DNA from 3 places in the Clostridium sp. CTA-7 genome. Region 2 is predicted to be linked to each of the others. Evidence: riboswitches for the same ligand, from Rfam matches in the RefSeq annotation. Region 2 holds a riboswitch; each other region holds the start of a gene.

Region 1 (3,290 bases), on a different contig from region 2:
TACCAACTGTAATTATATTAGCCATTATAGCTGCATTAGGATGGTATATATCAGGAGAGTCAGCAGTATTTTCACTAACTATATTTATATCAGTACTAGTTATTGCTTGTCCATGTGCACTTGGATTAGCAACACCTACTGCAATAATGGTAGGAACAGGAAAAGGTGCTGAAAATGGAGTTCTTATAAAAGGTGGAGAAGCGTTAGAAACTGCATATAAAGTTGAGACTATTGTATTTGATAAGACAGGAACTATAACAGAAGGAAAGCCTAAAGTAACTAATATAATAACAATGGATTTAAGTGAAAAAGAAATTTTAATTTTAGCAGCTAGTGCTGAAAAAGGATCAGAACATCCATTAGGTGAGGCAATAGTTAAAGAAGCTGAAGATAAAGGTCTCAAACTAAAAGAAATAAATGATTTTAAGGCAATACCAGGACATGGAATAGAAGTTAAAATAGAAAATGAAAATATTCTTTTAGGAAATAAAAAGTTAATGAAGGATAGGGGAATAAACTTAGAAGATTTAGAAGAGAAATCAAATAAGTTAGCAGAAGAAGGTAAAACACCTATGTTCTTAGCAGTAGAAAATAAAATCCAAGGAATTGTAGCAGTAGCTGATACTGTAAAAGAAAATAGTAAAAAGGCAATAAAAGCAATTCATAGTATGGGAATAAAAGTGGCTATGATTACTGGTGATAATGAAAAAACAGCTAAAGCAATTGCAAAAGAAGTTGGAATAGATATAGTTTTAGCTGAAGTATTACCAGAGGATAAAGCAAATGAAGTTAAAAAGTTACAAGGCGAAAATAAGAAGGTTGCTATGGTGGGAGATGGTATAAATGATGCACCAGCATTAGTTCAAGCAGATGTAGGAATTGCAATAGGATCAGGTACAGATGTAGCAATAGAGTCGGCAGATATAGTTTTAATGAAGAGTGATTTAATAGATGTTATAAAGGCTATTCAATTAAGTAAAGCAACTATTAATAATATAAAGCAAAATTTATTTTGGGCATTTGCTTATAATGTACTAGGAATACCAGTAGCAATGGGAATTCTTCATGTGTTTGGTGGGCCATTATTAAATCCTATGATAGCAGCAGGAGCAATGAGTTTAAGCTCAGTATCAGTATTATTAAATGCCTTAAGGCTTAGAAAGTTTAAGGCAAATGTATAAATAGTTGATATTTCCTTGACATATATATAAATTTTGATAGAATTAAGAAGGAAATTTAATATTTTATTGGTAGAGGCTGCAATAGCTAAAAGTAATATTAATGAGGTAAGCACTATGATTTAATATGAAAGGGGTTATTGCCGAAGTATATAGATTAGCTTAAAGGTTATATACTGGGATTGTATAAAATATATACAAAACTGCCACAATATTTTTGTGGAGAGCTATCTTTATTATTGTCTAAAGTTTGCAATAAATATAAGCTCAAAGAATAATCTTTGAGCTTACTTTTTTTAGGAGAAAAAAATGGAAAAGAAACATATGAAAAAAGAAATCACTTTATTTATGGCTACAATGCTTGTTTGTGGAAATATGATAGGCTCAGGAGTTTTTATGTTACCTGCTACATTAGCAGAATTATCAGGTCCAATGGCAACTATTATTGCATGGGTAATAACAACTATAGGATCTATTTTAATAGCTATATCCTTTGCTAATTTAGGTTCAAAGTATCCATCTACTGGAGGAGCTTATCAATACACAAAAGAAGCTTTTGGAGAATTTGCAGGATTTTTAAGTGCTTGGCTTTATTGGAATGGTTCATGGATAGGAAATGCAGCTATAATAGTAGCATTGGCAAGTTATAGTGCAGCTATAATTCCAGCACTAAATAATCCACTAATATCAATAATTTATACAAGTTCTATCTTATGGATATTTACATTTATAAACATTGTTGGAGTAAAAAAAGCTGGAAAGGTTCAATCGTTTGTAACTGTATTTAAAATTGTATTTTTCGCATTGTTTATAGTAATAGCATTTTTAAATTTTGATAGTTCCAATTTATTGCCTTTAATGCCAGAAGGAAAGGGAGTAAATTCAATACCTCTTGCGGCAACATCAACTTTATGGGCATTTGTAGGTTTAGAAAGTGCCACAGTAACTGCAGGAGAAATTAGTAATCCAGAAAAAAATGTTAAGAAAAGCACTATTTATGGAATGCTAATATCAGCAGTAATATACATATTAATAAGTGTTGCTAGTATGGGAGTAATGTCTAACAAAGAATTAGCTTCAAGTTCCGCGCCACTTACTGATATATTAACTAAAATTTTAGGAACATCAATTGGAAAGCCATTAGCAATTTCAGTAGTTATATGTATTTTAGGAACAACTATTGGGTGGTTATTATCTACTGCACGAGTTGCTTATGCAGCAGGAGAAGATGGTGTATTTCCTAAATGTTTTGGGAAATTACATTCTAAATATTCAACTCCAGCTAATGCTTTAATAATTGGATCCATATTAGTTAATATACTTTTAATAATGAATTACCAAAAAAGTATGGTTTCAGCATTTACATTTATAACTATATTAGCAACGCTAGCATTTTTGCCAATATATTTATTAACTGCAGCAGCAGAAATGATGATTATGTTTAGAGGGGAAAGTAAGTTTAATTTACAAATTTTCATTAAAAAAGGAATAATTCCATTACTAGCATTTATATATACATTATGGACAATATATGGTTCAGGAGCAGAAATTGTAATGTGGGGATTTATACTTATGTTATTAGGAGTGCCATTTTATATATATAATTACCATAAGAATAAAAGCAATTTAAACTAAATTATAAATATTAGAAAAAAACCCTCTAAAATTTTAGAAGGGTTTTTATTTTGAATTAAAAAATTTTACTAATGTAAAAAAAATAAATGTATGTTAAAATTAATAGCAAATAAATGTTTACATTGGGGTGATATTAAAAAATATGAGTAAGATAAATGAAGTTTATGATGCTTTAAAGCGGTTAGAAATGAAAAGTAAAAAAGGAATAACAGCAAGCGAGCTTAGTGCTTTTATGAACTTAGATAGGGCTAATGTAAGCAGATATTTAAATCAGCTTTATAAAGATGGTGTAGTTGATAAAATAGATGGCCATCCAGTAAAATATAGTTCTATAGTAAGAACCGAAGTATCTAAATCAAAAGAAAATAAGAAAGTCGTAAAAGAGAAAAAAAGAAATAGTCTAGACACACTAGTTGGTGCAAAATTAAGTTTGCAGATTCCGATTCAACAAGCCAAGGCAGCAATTTTATATCCCCC
Region 2 (3,290 bases):
GTATAGGCGAAAGTTATCTGAAAGTACCAGTATGAGGTATAAGACTATAGAGGTAATAATAAAAACTTTATACGAAAAAAATGAAAGAGAAGAGAAGCATTCCATACGGGTTGGAGAACTATGTGCTTTAATAGCATCTACTTTAAATTTAAGTGATGCAAATATAAGAGAGCTTAGAACAGCAGGACTGATGCATGATATAGGGAAAATAGCCATTGATGAAAAAATTCTGAATAAACCTGGTTCGCTTAGTGATTCTGAGTGGCTAGAAATCAAGAGGCATCCTGAAATTGGATATAGGATATTAAGCTCTTTAAATGAATATGCACCAATTGCAGAGTATGCTTTAGCACATCATGAAAGGTGGGATGGAAAGGGATATCCTAAAGGACTAAAAGGAGAAGAGATACCTTGGCAAGCTAGGGTTATAGCAGTGGCTGATGCTTATGATGCTATGACTAGAGATAGACCTTATAGGAAAAACTTAAGCAAATCTGATGCAATTGAAATAATAAGAAAAAATGCTGGAACTCAGTTTGACCCAGAAATAGTTAAATTATTCATTGAAAAGGTGCTAAATGAGGAATAAAAAAGAAGCTTAATAATTTCGTTCAAAGATTTAAAATATAAAATTTAATAATAAATTTTATATAAATTAGAATGTATAACATATAGTTTAGGAATCCTAAGGAAATTTAGGGTTCTTAAATTTTTTAATTATAATATATTGTTCTAAATTTTCAAATTAATAAAATATTGAAAAAATTCTTTTTTAGGTATTGACAATAATGAAATAAGATTGTACACTGTATATAATTTAATAAATACCTCACTTTTATATGTGAGGTAGAGGCGCAAAATTTAACAGTTTTTAGTGGAGCTTGAGAAGGTGATGATGCTAATGAGAAGGAAATTTTGCCGAAGTTTGTAATATTTCTCAGTATTACTTGCTGGGTCTGTAGTTAAGAGCTACAGGACTGTCTTAATAAATGTCCCGGTTTATTAAGTTGTGCTATCTCAAATGGGAAAGATGAGGATTAGGTTAATTATATAAGTAGACCTGAGCTTTGCTCAGTTATTTTTTTATAGTTAATTATCCGAATATTTAAGATAGCACCAACCTAAGTAAAGGTTGGTTTTTTTATTATAAAAAAGGAGAGGATTTACTATGAAGAAAAAACTATCATTATTAATTTCATTATCATTGACAGCAATGTTAACACTAACAGGGTGTGGCTCAGGAAAATCATCAGGAAATAAAGGTGAAGATGTCTTTAGGGTGGGACTTGAAGCAGGATATGCACCATTTAACTGGACACAAATGAATGATTCAAATGGTGCAGTAAAAATTGATGGAAGTGCAGAATACGCAGGAGGCTATGATGTAGAAATTGCCAAAAAAATAGCTGATGGCTTAGGAAAAAAATTAGTTATTGTTAAAACAGAGTGGGATGGATTAGTTCCAGCATTAACATCAGGTAAAATAGATGCAATAATAGCTGGGATGTCTCCAACAGAAAAGCGTAAAGAAACAATTGATTTTTCAGATAACTATTATACATCAGATTTAGTTATGCTTGTTAAAAATGGAGGAACCTACGAAAATGCTACTTCATTAAAAGATTTTTCAGGAGCTAAAATAACAGCTCAATTAAATACATTCCATTATTCAGTAATAGATCAAATTCCAGGTGTAAATATACAACCAGCTATGGATAACTTTCCAGCTATGAGAGTTGCTCTTGAGTCAGGAGTAATTGATGGATATGTAACAGAAAGACCAGAAGCTGTAAGTGCTCAAATGGCTAATTCAAACTTTAAAATGATTGAATTCAAAGATGGATTTGTAACATCACCAGAAGATACAGCAATAGCAGTAGGGCTTGCAAAAAATAGCGAGTTAACTAAAAAAATAAATGAAATTTTAGCTGGTATATCACAAGAAGAGCAAAAAACAATAATGGACAATGCTATTAAAAATCAACCAGCAGCTCAATAAAGCTAGAGTAGAATTGGTTAGCCTTAACCAATTCCCTCTTATTATATTTAATAAGGAGAATAAAAGATGAGTATAGAATGGATAATAAGAATTGTTGAAAATAACTGGCCAATGTTTTTACGTGGGGCAGGAATGACATTATTAATTTCTATAGTTGGTACTTTAGTAGGTTCATTAATTGGTTTATTAGTAGGTGTTGTACGTACTATTCCAGTACCAGATAGAGGAATTAAAAGAGGAATTTTAAAGTTTATTAATGCTATTCTTTCAATTTATATAGAGTTTTTCCGTGGAACACCTATGATTGTGCAAGCTATGGTAATTTATTATGGATCAGCACAATTCTTAGGGATAGATATAAATAAAATAGTAGCAGCTTTATTTATAGTATCTATTAATACAGGTGCATATATGTCAGAAATAGTTAGAGGAGGTATTGTTTCAGTAGATAAGGGACAATTTGAAGCAGCTCAAGCCATTGGAATGACACATTCTCAAACAATGATTAATGTAGTATTACCACAAGTGATTCGTAATATTTTACCAGCAACAGGCAATGAGTTTGTAATAAATATAAAAGATACATCGGTACTAAATGTAATTTCGGTATCAGAGTTATTTTTCCAAACTAAATCAATTGCAGGAAATAATTTTAGATATTTTGAGTCATTCTTTGTATCATGCATAATTTACTTTGTAATGACATTTACAATTACAAGAATTTTAAGAGCTATAGAAAGAAAAATAGATGGTCCAGACAATTACATTATGGCAGGTAATCAAATGCAAGTAGAAACACCTGAAGATATACTACGTAAGAAGAAAGTACTGTAGTAGTATAGTTTAATGGAGGAGAGAATATGGAAAAAGTAATAGATATAAAGCATTTAAATAAATCCTTTGGAACACATGAAGTATTAAAAGATATTAACTTTTCAGTAAATAAAGGAGAAGTTGTTTGTATAATAGGTTCATCTGGGTCAGGAAAATCAACTCTTCTACGTTGTATAAATCTTTTAGAAAAACCAAGTGGTGGAGAGATAATTTACAATGAAGAAAATATTTTGGATGATAACCATAATATATATAAATATCGTACTAAACTAGGTATGGTATTCCAACAATTTAATTTATTTAATAACCATAATGTATTAAAGAATTGTGTTGTAGGACAAATGAAGGTATTAAAGCGTTCAAGAGAAGAAGCTGAAAAAGTGGCAATGAAATATTTAGAAGTTGTTGGCATGGGTAACTATATTAATGCTAAACCCAAACAGTTATCTGGAGGACA
Region 3 (3,290 bases), on a different contig from region 2:
TAAAAGAGGTAAATCATATTACAGAAAAATGGGAAGGTAAAACTATTAGAAAAGAAGAAGTATTAGACATTTGTGATATAGAAGATGTTAAGTACTTAGGGGATTTTAACGGGTTTATAGAAAAAATATTAATTAATAAAGAAGACATAAATATATATTTAGATTTAGAAAAAGATAATTCATCATATAAGTATATAAATGAAATTAAGGAAAAGTATTATAATATAAATATTAAAAATGCATATAAGATTATAGGAAATTTAAGACTTATAAAAACTGAAGAAGAAATTAGCAGGATTAAGAAAGCTATAGAAATTACTATAGAAGGCGTAAAAGAATTAATGAGAAATTCTAAGCCGGGCATAAAAGAGTACGAACTTGAAGCTTACTTTGATTTTATTTGTAAGAAAAATGGTGCAAAAGACTTTGCATTTAAAACTATTGCAGCAGCAGGGAAAAATGCAACTGTTTTACATTATGTAAGTAATGACTCAGAATTAAGGGTTGGGGACTTAATATTATTTGATTTAGGTGCTCAATATAAATATTATAATGGTGATATATCAAGAACCTTCCCTATTAATGGAAAGTTTACTGAAAGGCAAAAAGAAGTTTATAACGCAGTTCTTAGAGTAAATGAAAGAGTTATTAAAGAAATGAAGCCAGGAGTTAAATTCATAGATTTAAACAATAAGGCTAAAGAGTGGGTTGCAGAGGAGTGTATATCTCTTGGATTAATTTCTAAAAAGGAAGATGTATCTCAATTTTATTATCATAGTATAGGTCATAGCTTGGGTATGGATACTCATGATATAGAGTTAGAAAATAGGGATGTAACCTTTGAAGCTGGAATGGTATATACTGTTGAGCCTGGAATATACATAGAAAATGAAGGTATAGGAATAAGAATAGAAGATGATATTTTGATAACAGATAATGGAAATGAAGTATTAACTAAAGAAATGATTAAGACAGTAGAGGAAATAGAAGAATTTATGGCCAATAGATTAGTTAAATAGAATTAAGGCTGGGCATTAAAGGTTGATTCAACTAGTGAAAAACTGTATAATAATCCTGTAAATTAAATATGAATAACGACAAGGGTAGAGGCGCGATAATTAAGAGTACTATTAATGAGGTAAGCACTTTGATTTAATAGAAAAGGAATTATCGCCGAAGCGTATGATTAATGCTTTAATATCATATGGCTGGGGTTTCACAAAATATGTGTAACACTGTCACAAACTTAATTTGTGGTGAGCTATCGCTTGAGGATTTTTAACTTTATTTAGAATATTAATTAAAGTGTATCTATAGCCTTGAGTGAAAACTCAAGGCTCTTTTTAATTTCTGCCCTTAAATTATTCATGAAATATATAGGGGGAGCATTATGAATAATAAAAGAAATCTAAGATTAATATTAATGACTATGATGATGATTTTAATGTCAACATCAATAGTTTTCGCAGCAGAGGTAGATCAATCTACATCTAATGCAAATCATTACGGATTATTAACTTTGATACCGCCGGTGGTAGCAATAGTTTTAGCATTTATAACAAAGAATGTTATTATATCTTTGTTTATCGGAACTTTATCAGGTACATTTTTAGTTCAATTAGTTGATAATACTTTTCTTGGAGCAGTTACACAATCTTTTTTAGATTTTGTATCTAGAGTTTTAAACTCATTATCTGATCCATGGAATGCAGGTATAATTCTTCAGGTATTAGTTATAGGGGGAGTTATACACTTAGTTGCTAAAATGGGGGGGGCTAAGGCTGTTGCAGAAGCATTAGCAAGAAGGGCTAAGAATGCTAGAAGCACACAATTAGTTACATTATTATTAGGGTTAGCTGTATTTTTTGATGACTATGCAAATTCATTAATAGTTGGTCCTATAATGAAGCCAGTATCAGATAAGATGAAAATATCAAGAGAAAGACTAGCCTTTATAATAGATGCAACAGCAGCACCAATAGCAGGATTAGCTATTGTATCTACTTGGATAGGGTTAGAAGTAGGGCTAATAAATGATGCTTTTATAAATGGAATAGGGCAAGAAGTTGATGCTTTTGGAGTGTTTTTACAAACTATACCATATAGATTTTATAATATACTAATATTAGTATTTGTATTTATTACCTCAGTTTTATTAAAGGATTTTGGTCCTATGTATAAGGCAGAAGTAGAGGCAAGAAAAAGAGGGTTAAACTCTAATGTTGATGAAGTTGCATCAGATTCTAACTTAGATCATTCAGACCTTGAACCAAAGGAAGGTGTAGAGTTAAGTATATGGAATGCTATAATACCAATAGGTGTTTTGGTTATAGCTTCATTAATATGTTTCTATTTTAGTGGTTATACAGTAATAATGGGTGGTGAAGATGTTGCCCTTCAAAATATAATGACTAATTCACCAGTATCATTTAAGGCTATACAAGAAGCATTTAGTGCATCAGATGCATCAGTAGCATTATTCCAATCAGCATTAATAGCAAGTATAGTATCAATTATAATGGGAGTATCTAAGAAAATATTTACTGTTTCTGAAGCTATAGAAACATGGATAGATGGTATGAAACCATTACTTATAACAGGAGTAATTTTATTATTAGCTTGGTCACTAAGTTCTGTAATAAAGGATTTAGGAACTGCTAAATATCTAGTTTCATTACTTTCAGGATCACTACCAAATTTCTTGCTTCCAAGTTTAATATTTACCTTAGGTGCAGTTATTTCTTTTGCAACAGGAACGGCTTATGGAACAATGGGAATACTAATGCCACTTGCAATTCCACTAGCTTATTCAATGAATCCAGATATGAGCTATGTAATAGTTAGTACAAGTGCTGTTTTAACTGGAGCTATTTTTGGAGATCACTGTTCACCAATATCAGATACTACAATACTTTCATCAATGGGAGCAGGTTGTAATCATATTGCTCATGTTAACACTCAAATGTGGTATTCACTATTTATAGCTGCAATTACAATTTTATTTGGATATATTCCAGCGGGTTTTGGATTAGCTTGGTATATTGTACTACCTATATCTATATTAGCAGTATATGTAGGAATCCAAATATTGGGTAAGAGTGTAGAAGAAGCAAAATAATAATAAGATATATTTAGGTTATAATTATTAATGGATAGTTATATATACTTATAACTATTAAGAGTATGAAAAGAAGCTTTACAAATAAATTTAGTTATTTGTAAAGCTTCTTTTACTTTAAAACAAATGATATTTATTTTAGACTTCCACCATGAAAGTAGAGCTTAAATAT

Evidence for each region. A riboswitch is a leader RNA that binds a small molecule or an ion and turns the genes downstream of it on or off. The one in region 2 is predicted to bind lysine.
Region 1: linked by a shared signal. The riboswitch ahead of ACYUEX_RS09900 (APC family permease) and the one ahead of ACYUEX_RS17170 (transporter substrate-binding domain-containing protein) in region 2 are both predicted to bind lysine.
Region 3: linked by a shared signal. The riboswitch ahead of ACYUEX_RS12630 (Na+/H+ antiporter NhaC family protein) and the one ahead of ACYUEX_RS17170 (transporter substrate-binding domain-containing protein) in region 2 are both predicted to bind lysine.

The regions. Positions count from the first base shown of each region.
Region 1 is NZ_BAAAAV010000004.1:231,109-234,398, reverse strand. Features, by position in the region: gene ACYUEX_RS09905 (heavy metal translocating P-type ATPase) at 1-1,181, shown strand, start outside; lysine riboswitch at 1,244-1,416, shown strand; gene ACYUEX_RS09900 (APC family permease) at 1,488-2,813, shown strand; gene ACYUEX_RS09895 (sigma 54-interacting transcriptional regulator) at 2,956-3,290, shown strand, end outside.
Region 2 is NZ_BAAAAV010000011.1:49,244-52,533, reverse strand. Features, by position in the region: gene ACYUEX_RS17175 (PAS domain S-box protein) at 1-589, shown strand, start outside; lysine riboswitch at 840-1,023, shown strand; gene ACYUEX_RS17170 (transporter substrate-binding domain-containing protein) at 1,169-1,999, shown strand; gene ACYUEX_RS17165 (amino acid ABC transporter permease) at 2,066-2,833, shown strand; gene ACYUEX_RS17160 (amino acid ABC transporter ATP-binding protein) at 2,860-3,290, shown strand, end outside.
Region 3 is NZ_BAAAAV010000006.1:89,946-93,235, reverse strand. Features, by position in the region: gene ACYUEX_RS12635 (aminopeptidase P family protein) at 1-1,019, shown strand, start outside; lysine riboswitch at 1,097-1,272, shown strand; gene ACYUEX_RS12630 (Na+/H+ antiporter NhaC family protein) at 1,391-3,118, shown strand; gene ACYUEX_RS12625 (DUF5680 domain-containing protein) at 3,252-3,290, opposite strand, start outside.